Regions from separate parts of the Paenibacillus sp. FSL H7-0737 genome, predicted to be linked through region 1. Evidence: riboswitches for the same ligand, from Rfam matches in the RefSeq annotation. Region 1 holds a riboswitch; each other region holds the start of a gene.
What was found. A riboswitch is a leader RNA that binds a small molecule or an ion and turns the genes downstream of it on or off. The one in region 1 is predicted to bind cyclic di-GMP.

Region 1 (3,214 bases):
CTTTTTCGATACCATAGCTATGCTTGAGGGGACCATGCTGGAAAGTGGAGCAAATCTGGCACTAATGGGTGTTGTTCCTGAACATGCCTCAGAGAAATACGGATATATTATTCCTACCACCGAAGAGGCGGGGGGAAATGGTTTTATGAAGGTGAGTCACTTTCAAGAGAAACCAGACCGTATACAAGCAGAACAGCTCATCGAGCAAAATGCATTGTGGAATTGTGGAGTGTTTGCCTTCCGCTTAGGGTACTTGTTAGATATTTTGCAGCGTAAAGGGTTGCCTTTAGGATATGAAGAATTGCAGAAGCAGTATAAGCTATTGTCTTCCATCAGCTTTGATTATGAAGTGGTGGAGAAAGAAGAACATATTGTAGTACAGCCGTATGATGGATTCTGGAAGGATCTTGGAACGTGGAATACGCTGACAGAGGAAATGAGCAGCAAGCATGTAGGAAAAGGTTTTGTGACGGCGGATTCTGAGGGGACTTGCTTGATTAATGAGCTGGATATTCCGATTACGGTAATTGGTGCGAAGGATCTGATCATTGCGGCTAGCCCGGATGGAATTCTAGTTACCCATAAAGCTGAGAGTCCACGGATTAAAGAAGTGCTGAAGACCTTTGAACAAAGACCGATGTACGAGGAACGCCGCTGGGGCCATTACAAAGTTATTGATTATGTGAAATATGATGAAGGCAATGAAGTGCTGACCAAACGGATTTTTATATCCGAGGGGAATAATATCAGCTATCAATTACATCGCAAGCGTAGTGAAATTTGGACAATCGTCAGCGGCGAAGCAAGTATTGTGCTGAATGAGAAAAAACATAATGTGAAGGCTGGGGACGTGGTACGTATACCGGAAGGAACGAAGCACGCGATCCTTGCTTTGACGGATGTCGAGTTTATAGAGGTACAGACGGGTTCTGAATTAGTAGAAGAAGATAACATTCGTATTACTTTAGACTGGAATGATATAGAACTACAACAATTCATTTCATAGGTCTAACCTATCTATTTAACCAATCCAAAATTTCTTGAAACAGGTAAATTGACTCAATTATCAAAAAAAAGTCATAAAAACACTAAATATATCATTAATTGTCGTCGATACTTACGGTAAGAGAGATTATTTCTCTTAAATTGAAAAGGCAAACCTATCGAAAGGTAGGGACGCAAAGCTATAGGGCCTTCGAAAGAGTGGCAGCCTGGCTACCGAAAGGGAGATTATTTTGAAAGCTTACCGTACGTATCGATTATTTGGCGCATTTCTGTCACTCGTCTTGTTTCTGACTGCACTTCCGCTTACTGTTGGAATTTCGCCGTCTGTTGTCATAGCTGCTTCAAATTCTGGAACGCCAGTTACCCCAGGAGCCTCACCTGAAGCCGTAAAGCTGCTTAACTATTTTTACTCGATCTCAGGAAAAGGTATTATTGCTGGTCAACATGACTATTTAGAAAGTCCAGATGAAATTAACAATATGCTGAAGGGAAGCAGCGGACAATATGCCGCTCTTCACGGTTATGAACTGGGCGCGATCAGCGGTCAGTCAGAAGGAACGATGGCCTGGCAGCGTCAAAATGTGGTGAACAGCGCGATCAACTGGAATAAAGCGGGCGGGATCGTAGCTATGACTTTTCATGCTAACCTGCCGGGCACCTCTTATGACTGGGATAATGTGAAAAAAACACTTAGTCAGAATGAGTTCGATAGTTACGTTACACCGGGTACCAAGCAATATAACAATCTGATCGCTGAGCTTGATAAGGTGGCAGTCTCCCTAAAAAGCTTGCGCGATGCCAATGTTCCGGTGCTTTGGAGACCCTATCATGAAATGAACGGGAACTGGTTCTGGTGGGGGAAGAAAAATAACTTTTCTAAACTTTGGAATATTATGTATGACCGTTTTGTTAACGTTCATAAATTAAATAATTTGTTATGGGTATGGAGTCCGAATGCTCCCAATGTTTGGTCAGATCCTTATGCGCTAACCTATCCAGGTGCTGATAAAGTAGATATTCTGGCAGCAGATATATACGAAAATGATTACCAGCAAAAATACTATGACAGCTTGTTGAGTCTAGCCGCAGGCAAACCGATTGCGATCGGGGAGAATGGTGAAATGCCTAATCTGGAGAAGCTTCAGCAATCACAAAGTAAATGGACGTATATGATGAGCTGGGGAAAAATGCTTTACGAGAATAACAGTGCAGATACAATTAAAACATTTATGAATAGCAACTATACCCTAACTAGAGATAAATTAAATACTAGTCTGGTACCGACACCTAGCGCTGCACCAGCGCCGGTACCTCCCGAAGAAGAGGGTGAGGCAGCAATTCCTCTTGTGAAGGGGCTTGCAGGAGAATATTACAACAACATACAGCTATCGGGAACAGCAGCTCTTACTAGAACTGATGCAATTATCGATTTCAATTGGCGGCAAGGCTCGCCGGATGCCGCCCTCGGGATTGATCGTTTCTCCATACGTTGGAGCGGTAAAATTAAGCCATTATATGATGAGCAATATACATTTTACACTACCTCAGATGATGGCATCCGTGTGTGGGTGAATGGGCAATCCGTGATTGATAGTTGGACTAAGCAAAGTGGTACTGAGCGTAAGGGTAATATAACGCTGAAGGCTGGCCAGCTATACGATATCAAGGTGGAGTATTACGAAAATGAAGGCGATGCGAGAGTCCGCTTGATGTGGGAAAGTGCTAGTCAAGCTAAAGAGACAGTTCCAGCAAGTGCACTTTATCTTCCGGATGTCTCCTGATTGATGAAAATTAAAGGTCGATCCTTAGTAGCTCTGCGTTATTGCAGAGCTACTAAGCTATAGTCCTCATTAGGTCAGAAGACGATTGTCCGATAACAGGTATGTTTATTTAGCACCTGTGGAGGCAGTACAGCTACCGAAAGGAGGATTTATTTGCGTAAATATTATAAGCAAAACAGATTGTTGTTTACTATATTACCGGTGTTTATTATTTTTTCCTTGCTGCCTTGGGGAGAGGTTAAGGGTCTTCCGAAGGCTATGAGTGTTTCTTCCGCTCTTCCTCCGGCTATACCAAGCAATCCATCAGCTTCTGAAGAAGCCAAGCAACTGCTGAGTAATTTGGTGAATCTACGTGGCAAAGGAATCCTGTCTGGCCAGCATGATTATCTAGAAAGTCCAGATGAACTGGTTCATAAGCTGAAGAATAC
Region 2 (3,214 bases), 100 kb from region 1:
CTTGTATCCACCTTTAATGGACTTACAAGCGATTCCTGCTCGGTCAATACATGTGAGGATATCGCTCTGACGATCATCTATACAGTAAATTCCACAATTAATCACTAGCCTAAAACCTTCTTCATTTCCAAACGTATAGTCGCTCATTTGTTCAGTAAGTACTTGTATACGGATGAATAATTCCGCCTTATTGTCATACGAAGTGAAAAGAATAAAACGATCACCCCCTAAGCGTCCAATGACATCCTCGTCTAATGTGTTTGCTGTTAAGCTATTAGCCACTTGAATCAAAATGCTATTTCCTTCATGAAAACCGACAATTTCATTTATGTATTTAAATTGTTCAATATCAAATTGCAACACAGCAAACTTTGTATTCTGTTTCTCTTTAAGTAAATACTGAGCATCTATAACAAATTTATTCGTTCTAGGAAGATGTGTTAACTCATCCTCAAAGGCAATCCTCTCCATCTGTTTCCTAATTTTGCTCTTATTTAATAGAATGTTAACAAATATGATCAATAATAAGACAAACATGATTACACATAATAGAAAAGTCGCCTGACTCATTTGAGACGCTTTGGCCATGATCAAATCTTTCGGTATCACGGAGAGAATATACCAGTCCTCAACCCCCTGGATGCCAGAATAACCTACCATTTTGCTATCTCCGTTAATCCAAAATATTCCTACTCCAGATTTTTTTGCGGTTATGTTCTCTTTAAAGATTTGCAGTTGTTTCTTATTTCTAGAATCAATACTTATACTTTCGAATATGTTATCAATTGTCTTATCCTCTTCAAGATTCTTCGATTTGATAATGACTTGTCCCTTTTGATCAATGATTTGAGAATAACCATGACCTTTAAAGAAGGAAACTGCAAGAGCATCATAAAGATCTTGTGTATATTTGCTGGCAGATAAAGCACCCTTCACTTCACCTTTAAACTTAAGTGGACTATTGATCGTGATAATTTCTTTATTGGAGATCTTATCTAAGAATGGATCAGAAATACTGCTAATACCCTGCAGAGCCTTTTGGAACCCTACTTCATCTGATACATCAAACATTGTCCCATCTGATGCGTAAGCTTTACCATCTGGGCTGTTGATGCTAATTCGAATAAAATTATATTTTTTATCAAAGTGATGCAGATATTTTTTGGTCTTATCCCAATCCATATAATTGATTTCCGAAATAGAATCAGCAATTCCATCTAATGAATCTAATCCACCCTGTATCATATTTCCAATCGATCTACTCGCATGTATCGTAGCTTCTGATGTAGCAGCAACCGCTTCTTGCTCATAAGAGTTAGCAGTCCATTTTATGAAATAGTAAGAGCACCCCCAAAATATCAACGTTGCCATTATGACGAGGCCTATCATTCTCCATACTCTCAGTGGTTGTGTCTGATCCATGTACTATCATCCTTTTTCCGATTTATTACGTTTTTTTATTAGAAAACGAGCAAAAAAAAGCCGCTATCAGAATGATAACGGCTGCAAATGCGTCAAAAAATAAGAGCATGAAACTCCCACTACATGCAACCGGCTGTCATATCTATAAATAGATTTAGACCCTATGGCTTTGTGTCCCTATTTTTCAATAGGTTTACCAATATTCTGTTTTACTATTTTTAGTCCTAAATACTCTATTAAAAATAGGCTACCACCAAAAGACCTATCTCCGCTGTGATTTAATTTTTTTGAATGGGAATTTTTTCACAAACGTCAATGTTAACTTTAATATAATATTTATTAATGTAAAGCAACAATTCTGCGAACAATTATATAATTAGATACTAAAGCCCAATGTAACATTTATATATGTCACATTGGGACTTACTTCTCAACACGAATTATGTTTGTCTTACAAACGCATAACGAACAACAGCTTCTTCTAAAATATCAATCCCCATAATGATATCATCTAAATCCGTATACTCATTGGGATGATGACTAAGTCCATCTACAGAAGGAACAAAGATAAGCCCTACTGGGCAAAGTTTGTTCATGTTCATGGCATCATGCCCTGCACCACTGATCATCCGTTGACTCGATATCCCTTTCTCTTCACAAATCGATTCTAGAACCTGACTGATCTCATCAGATAATAGGACGGGTTCCTCCGAAATAATTTCCGTACTCTCAATTACAAGTTGTCTATTTTCTTGTACTAAGGATATTGTTTGATACAAATGGTCTAACACACGTTGCCTGGATGCCACTGAAGTAGATCTGATATCAATTTTAATTTCCACTTCTCCCGGAACCACGTTCATAGCGCCATTCAAGATATCTATCACCCCTAGCGTCGCAACCGTTCCAAATTCTTGTTCGAGTTTGGCTGCTTTCTCAAGCTCAAGTGCTATTTCTGAGGCACCCAGAAAAGCATCTTTTCTCATATTCATAGGTGTCGTTCCAGAGTGGGATGCCTTCCCTGATATTTGAATATGAAGCCTCACGGGTGCAGCAATTCCAGTCACAATTCCAATTCTTTTATTATTGTTTATTAAGACAGGACCTTGCTCAATATGTAATTCAAAAAACGCTTTTAATTCTTCATTCTCTCTACTCGCCTGATCAATACTGTTATAATCCAGTGCACATAGCGAAAATGCCTTTTCCATGGTAATACCGTCTTTGTCCTTCAAAGATCTATATTTCTCCTTCTGAAATAACCCTGACATTACTTTGCTGCCTACTGTTGAAATCCCAAAACGCGAGGATTCTTCACAGGCAAATGAGATGATTTCGATCGGATGATCCGTTTCAATCCCTTTTTCGTTTAGACGTTTGATCACTTCCAAAGCAGCCGTTACACCTACTACCCCATCGTACTTCCCACCTTGGTATACCGTATCCAAGTGAGAGCCCATTACAACGGGTGGGAGCCCTTCTATCTTCCCATTCCTTCTAGCGATCACATTTCCGCAATGATCCATCCGAATATCTAAATTTTCAGCCTTACACATCCGCATAAAAGCACTCGTACATGTCTGCTCTTCATTTGTATAGGCAATTCTAGTGATGCCCTTCTCACCCGAGTTATATTGATTAATATTATCAAATAAAGCCTGATATCTTCTCTTTCTATCCATGCTAATATCTCCAATCCTGGGTATTCATGATTATGGTTTCATCAAAATTCGTGAATGATATACAATAGAGGTAGTGCTAGTCTTTAAAAATTACTTACTTGATGAGGTGT
Region 3 (3,214 bases), 680 kb from region 1:
TAACAATGATGCGCCTGATATGAACCCTACCAGTTCCACGAATGTTGTAGCTGAGTATACCGGGGTCACCGTACCTTACGTAGGTTACGCTATGAATTTCGCAGTTTCCAAAGCTGGAAGTGTCATGCTCATGATCGTACCAGGCTTGATGCTCCTGCTCTATGCTCTGTATTCGTCATGGAAGGCTGTAGCTGCACTCGAAAAGAAAAATGCTGCTATACTGCCCGCCTCTCCACCCCCAACTGAAATACAGTAATTCGTTGATTGTCCGCTTCCGCTTACGAACCGGAAGTTACAATATATAACTTTTATAAAAAAAACCACAAAAACCGAGGAGGAATTTTAATTATGGGTATCAAAAAAACATTGGGTCTTGGCGTAGCATCAGCAGCACTGGGTTTATCATTGATTGGTGGAGGAACCTTCGCTTACTTTAGTGACACTGCACAAAGCACTGCTACATTTGCTGCAGGTACACTCGATTTGAACTCCGACCCTTCAGTTATCGTAAATATTCCAAACCTAAAACCAGGTGATACTGTAACCAAATCCTTCAAATTGAAAAACGATGGTTCGCTCGATATCGGATCTATTATTCTGAACACTTCCACTCAAATTACGGATGCTAAAGGTGACAACTACCTGGATTTAGCCCAATTCATTAAGGTCAAATTCCTTAGAAATAACGATAAAGGAACCGTAGTTTCTCCAGAAGATGTAGTCTATCAAACTACGCTTGCTGATTTAAAATCTCAACATCCGGATCTCGTAAAAAATACTGGTTGGGATCAACTCTTCACCGAAGCATCTGGTATTAAAGCCGGCACCAATGACAGCTTCTCCGTCCAATTCGAATTTGTGGAAAATAACCAAGATCAAAATATTTTCCAAGGCGATAGCATAACCCTGACATGGGATTTCGTAGCTAAACAAGGTGCTAAAAAAGATTACTAAGATTAATAGAATAATTTAATATAATACTCGAAGAGCAGCAGATCCTGATTCCGGAAAGCGGATAAGTAGATGCTGCTCTTCTCTTTACAATAAACTTTGTCGAATTTAATGATATTTGCTATACTAATAACAAAAATTACGGAGGGGCGTCAGCATAGTGTCACAAAATATGGGCCAACGTATCCAGCATCTCCGCCTAGAAAAGGGATTGTCCCTATCTGAGCTTGCGGACAGAGCGGATGTTGCTAAGTCGTATCTTAGCAATGTGGAGAGAAACATCCAATCCAATCCTTCAATCCAGTTTATCGAAAAGATCGCCGATGCGCTTCAGGTATCCATCCACGCTTTGCTCTATGGAGAACCTAATGATGCTGAGGAGTCACCTTTAGATTCGGAATGGTTCCGATTGGTGCAGGAAGCTATGGCCTCAGGCATAAGCAAACGCGAATTCAAGGAGTTTCTGGACTACCAGAAATGGCGCCTTGATCAGAAGGATTAATATTCCACCTGACCTGATAAGATCCTCTTCTACTCATACTATTAAACATAAGCGCCTTCGCCCTCCTAACATGGACCGCGAAGGCGTTTTATATTCTAGTAAAATATAAGGACTATTTATCTTATATACTTTCTTATATACCGAAAAAGGGCCCAGCGAGTTATCGCTGGGCCCTTTTTCAAAATATAACGCACTAAATGTATTACTGCACGGCTTGCACAGTCTTCTCATGAAAGAATCGACGAATTTCATCTGCCTTTATGCCAGCCTTCTTAGCTGCTAATAATAAATGTACCCACTCAACGTCTAGATCAATGACCTGCTGTTCTCTGTTGCTTCCCTGGTTGGACTTGTCCAAAAAATCTCCTCCTAAGATTTTACGTCCCCAGGCAATCCGGCTGTCATAGTATTTCTACCTTAGACCCGCGACTTTGTGCCCCTGTCTTTCGGCAGGTTTACCTTTTACTGGACCCTTTACACGAAAGGATCTACTTTGAAATATATGAAAATCGCTAACTGCAATAACATTATACTATACTAAAGTGGAAAAGTGTGTCGATTTCTGATTAGTTTTTCCATTAAAAAACAAAAAATAGAAGCGCTTTTGTGCGATATCTTGTCCTATTAACACGATACTCGTCCCATTCATAAAATTAATTAAGCCAATATAATGATACTTCCTTCCCTATTAGTTAAAAATAAGGATATTAGAATCATTTTAGTGGGCCTTAGGAATGGGTAATGAGAAGAAACAGCGTTCTTTTCATTAGAACAAGCTAACCCATACCATTTTGCGAACGTATTGGACGAAAGAATGAATTGATTACACGTGTGGAAAGTAGCACAATAAGATGAGAAATGAAACCGCAATCATCACAGCTCCAGTAAGCGTTGACACAAAATGTCACGTATGGAGTTCATCCGTTAAGGAGGATGTATTCATGGCAGCCAAAGAGCCCTATAACGAATCCATTTGGAGTAAGTATTACGGACCCAATTTAGGCTACATTCAAGAAAGATATGAACAGTTTGTGAAAGATCCTTCCACCGTAGAGAATAATTATCGCGAGCTTTTTACAAATTCGGGTCCCCCACCCCTAACACCGGATAGCGAACCGGCTCCACAGCCTCGCATTTCGGGAGACACCGAATGGCTTAGAAAGGCAGTAAGAGCTTCCAAGCTAATCGCTAATATTCGTATATATGGCCATATGGCCGCTGATATTGATCCGCTTGAGCGCGATCACAATCCCATGGCTAAATATCTTGAACTCGAAACCTATGAGCTGACTCGTGAGGATCTGCTCGCACTACCTGCCACGCTCATTTGGGAGAATGCGCCGAATGATGTGCATACCGGATGGGATGCAGTTCAGCGTATGCGTCAGGCTTACACCAAGACAATCGCCTATGAATTCGGGCATGTGCATGAAGAACAAGAACTGAAATGGTTGAACAGACAGGCAGAATCCACAAGCTCACCAGCGCCTTTAAATAATGCAGAACGTAAAGAGCTGCTAAACCGCCTGATCCAAGTAGAGCAATTTGAAACCTTCCTTCACAAAACCTTTGTGGGTCAGAAGCGTTTCAGCTTGGAAGGCAATGACGCACTCGTACCGATGCTGGATGAAATCGTACGCGCTGCTGCGCATGACGGCGCAGAGCATATTCTGATGGGCATGGCGCATCGTGGTCGCCTCAACGTTCTTGCACATATTTTGGGCAAACCTTATGACATTATATTTTCAGAGTTTCATCATT

Region 2: it holds a riboswitch for cyclic di-GMP, as region 1 does, so the genes downstream of both, H70737_RS30145 (bifunctional diguanylate cyclase/phosphodiesterase) here and H70737_RS04765 (glycosyl hydrolase) in region 1, are expected to answer to the same signal.
Region 3: it holds a riboswitch for cyclic di-GMP, as region 1 does, so the genes downstream of both, H70737_RS30560 (anti-repressor SinI family protein) here and H70737_RS04765 (glycosyl hydrolase) in region 1, are expected to answer to the same signal.

Annotation. Positions count from the first base shown of each region.
Region 1 is NZ_CP009279.1:1,094,939-1,098,152, forward strand. It holds gene H70737_RS04760 (sugar phosphate nucleotidyltransferase) at 1-1,006, shown strand, start outside; cyclic di-GMP riboswitch class I at 1,144-1,223, shown strand; gene H70737_RS04765 (glycosyl hydrolase) at 1,236-2,786, shown strand; gene H70737_RS04770 (glycosyl hydrolase) at 2,940-3,214, shown strand, end outside.
Region 2 is NZ_CP009279.1:1,195,987-1,199,200, reverse strand. It holds gene H70737_RS30145 (bifunctional diguanylate cyclase/phosphodiesterase) at 1-1,422, opposite strand, end outside; cyclic di-GMP riboswitch class I at 1,544-1,630, opposite strand; gene H70737_RS05180 (Zn-dependent hydrolase) at 1,863-3,104, opposite strand.
Region 3 is NZ_CP009279.1:411,069-414,282, reverse strand. It holds gene sipW (signal peptidase I SipW) at 1-256, shown strand, start outside; gene H70737_RS01845 (TasA family protein) at 349-954, shown strand; gene H70737_RS01840 (helix-turn-helix domain-containing protein) at 1,124-1,453, shown strand; gene H70737_RS30560 (anti-repressor SinI family protein) at 1,656-1,811, opposite strand; cyclic di-GMP riboswitch class I at 1,839-1,923, opposite strand; gene H70737_RS01835 (2-oxoglutarate dehydrogenase E1 component) at 2,395-3,214, shown strand, end outside.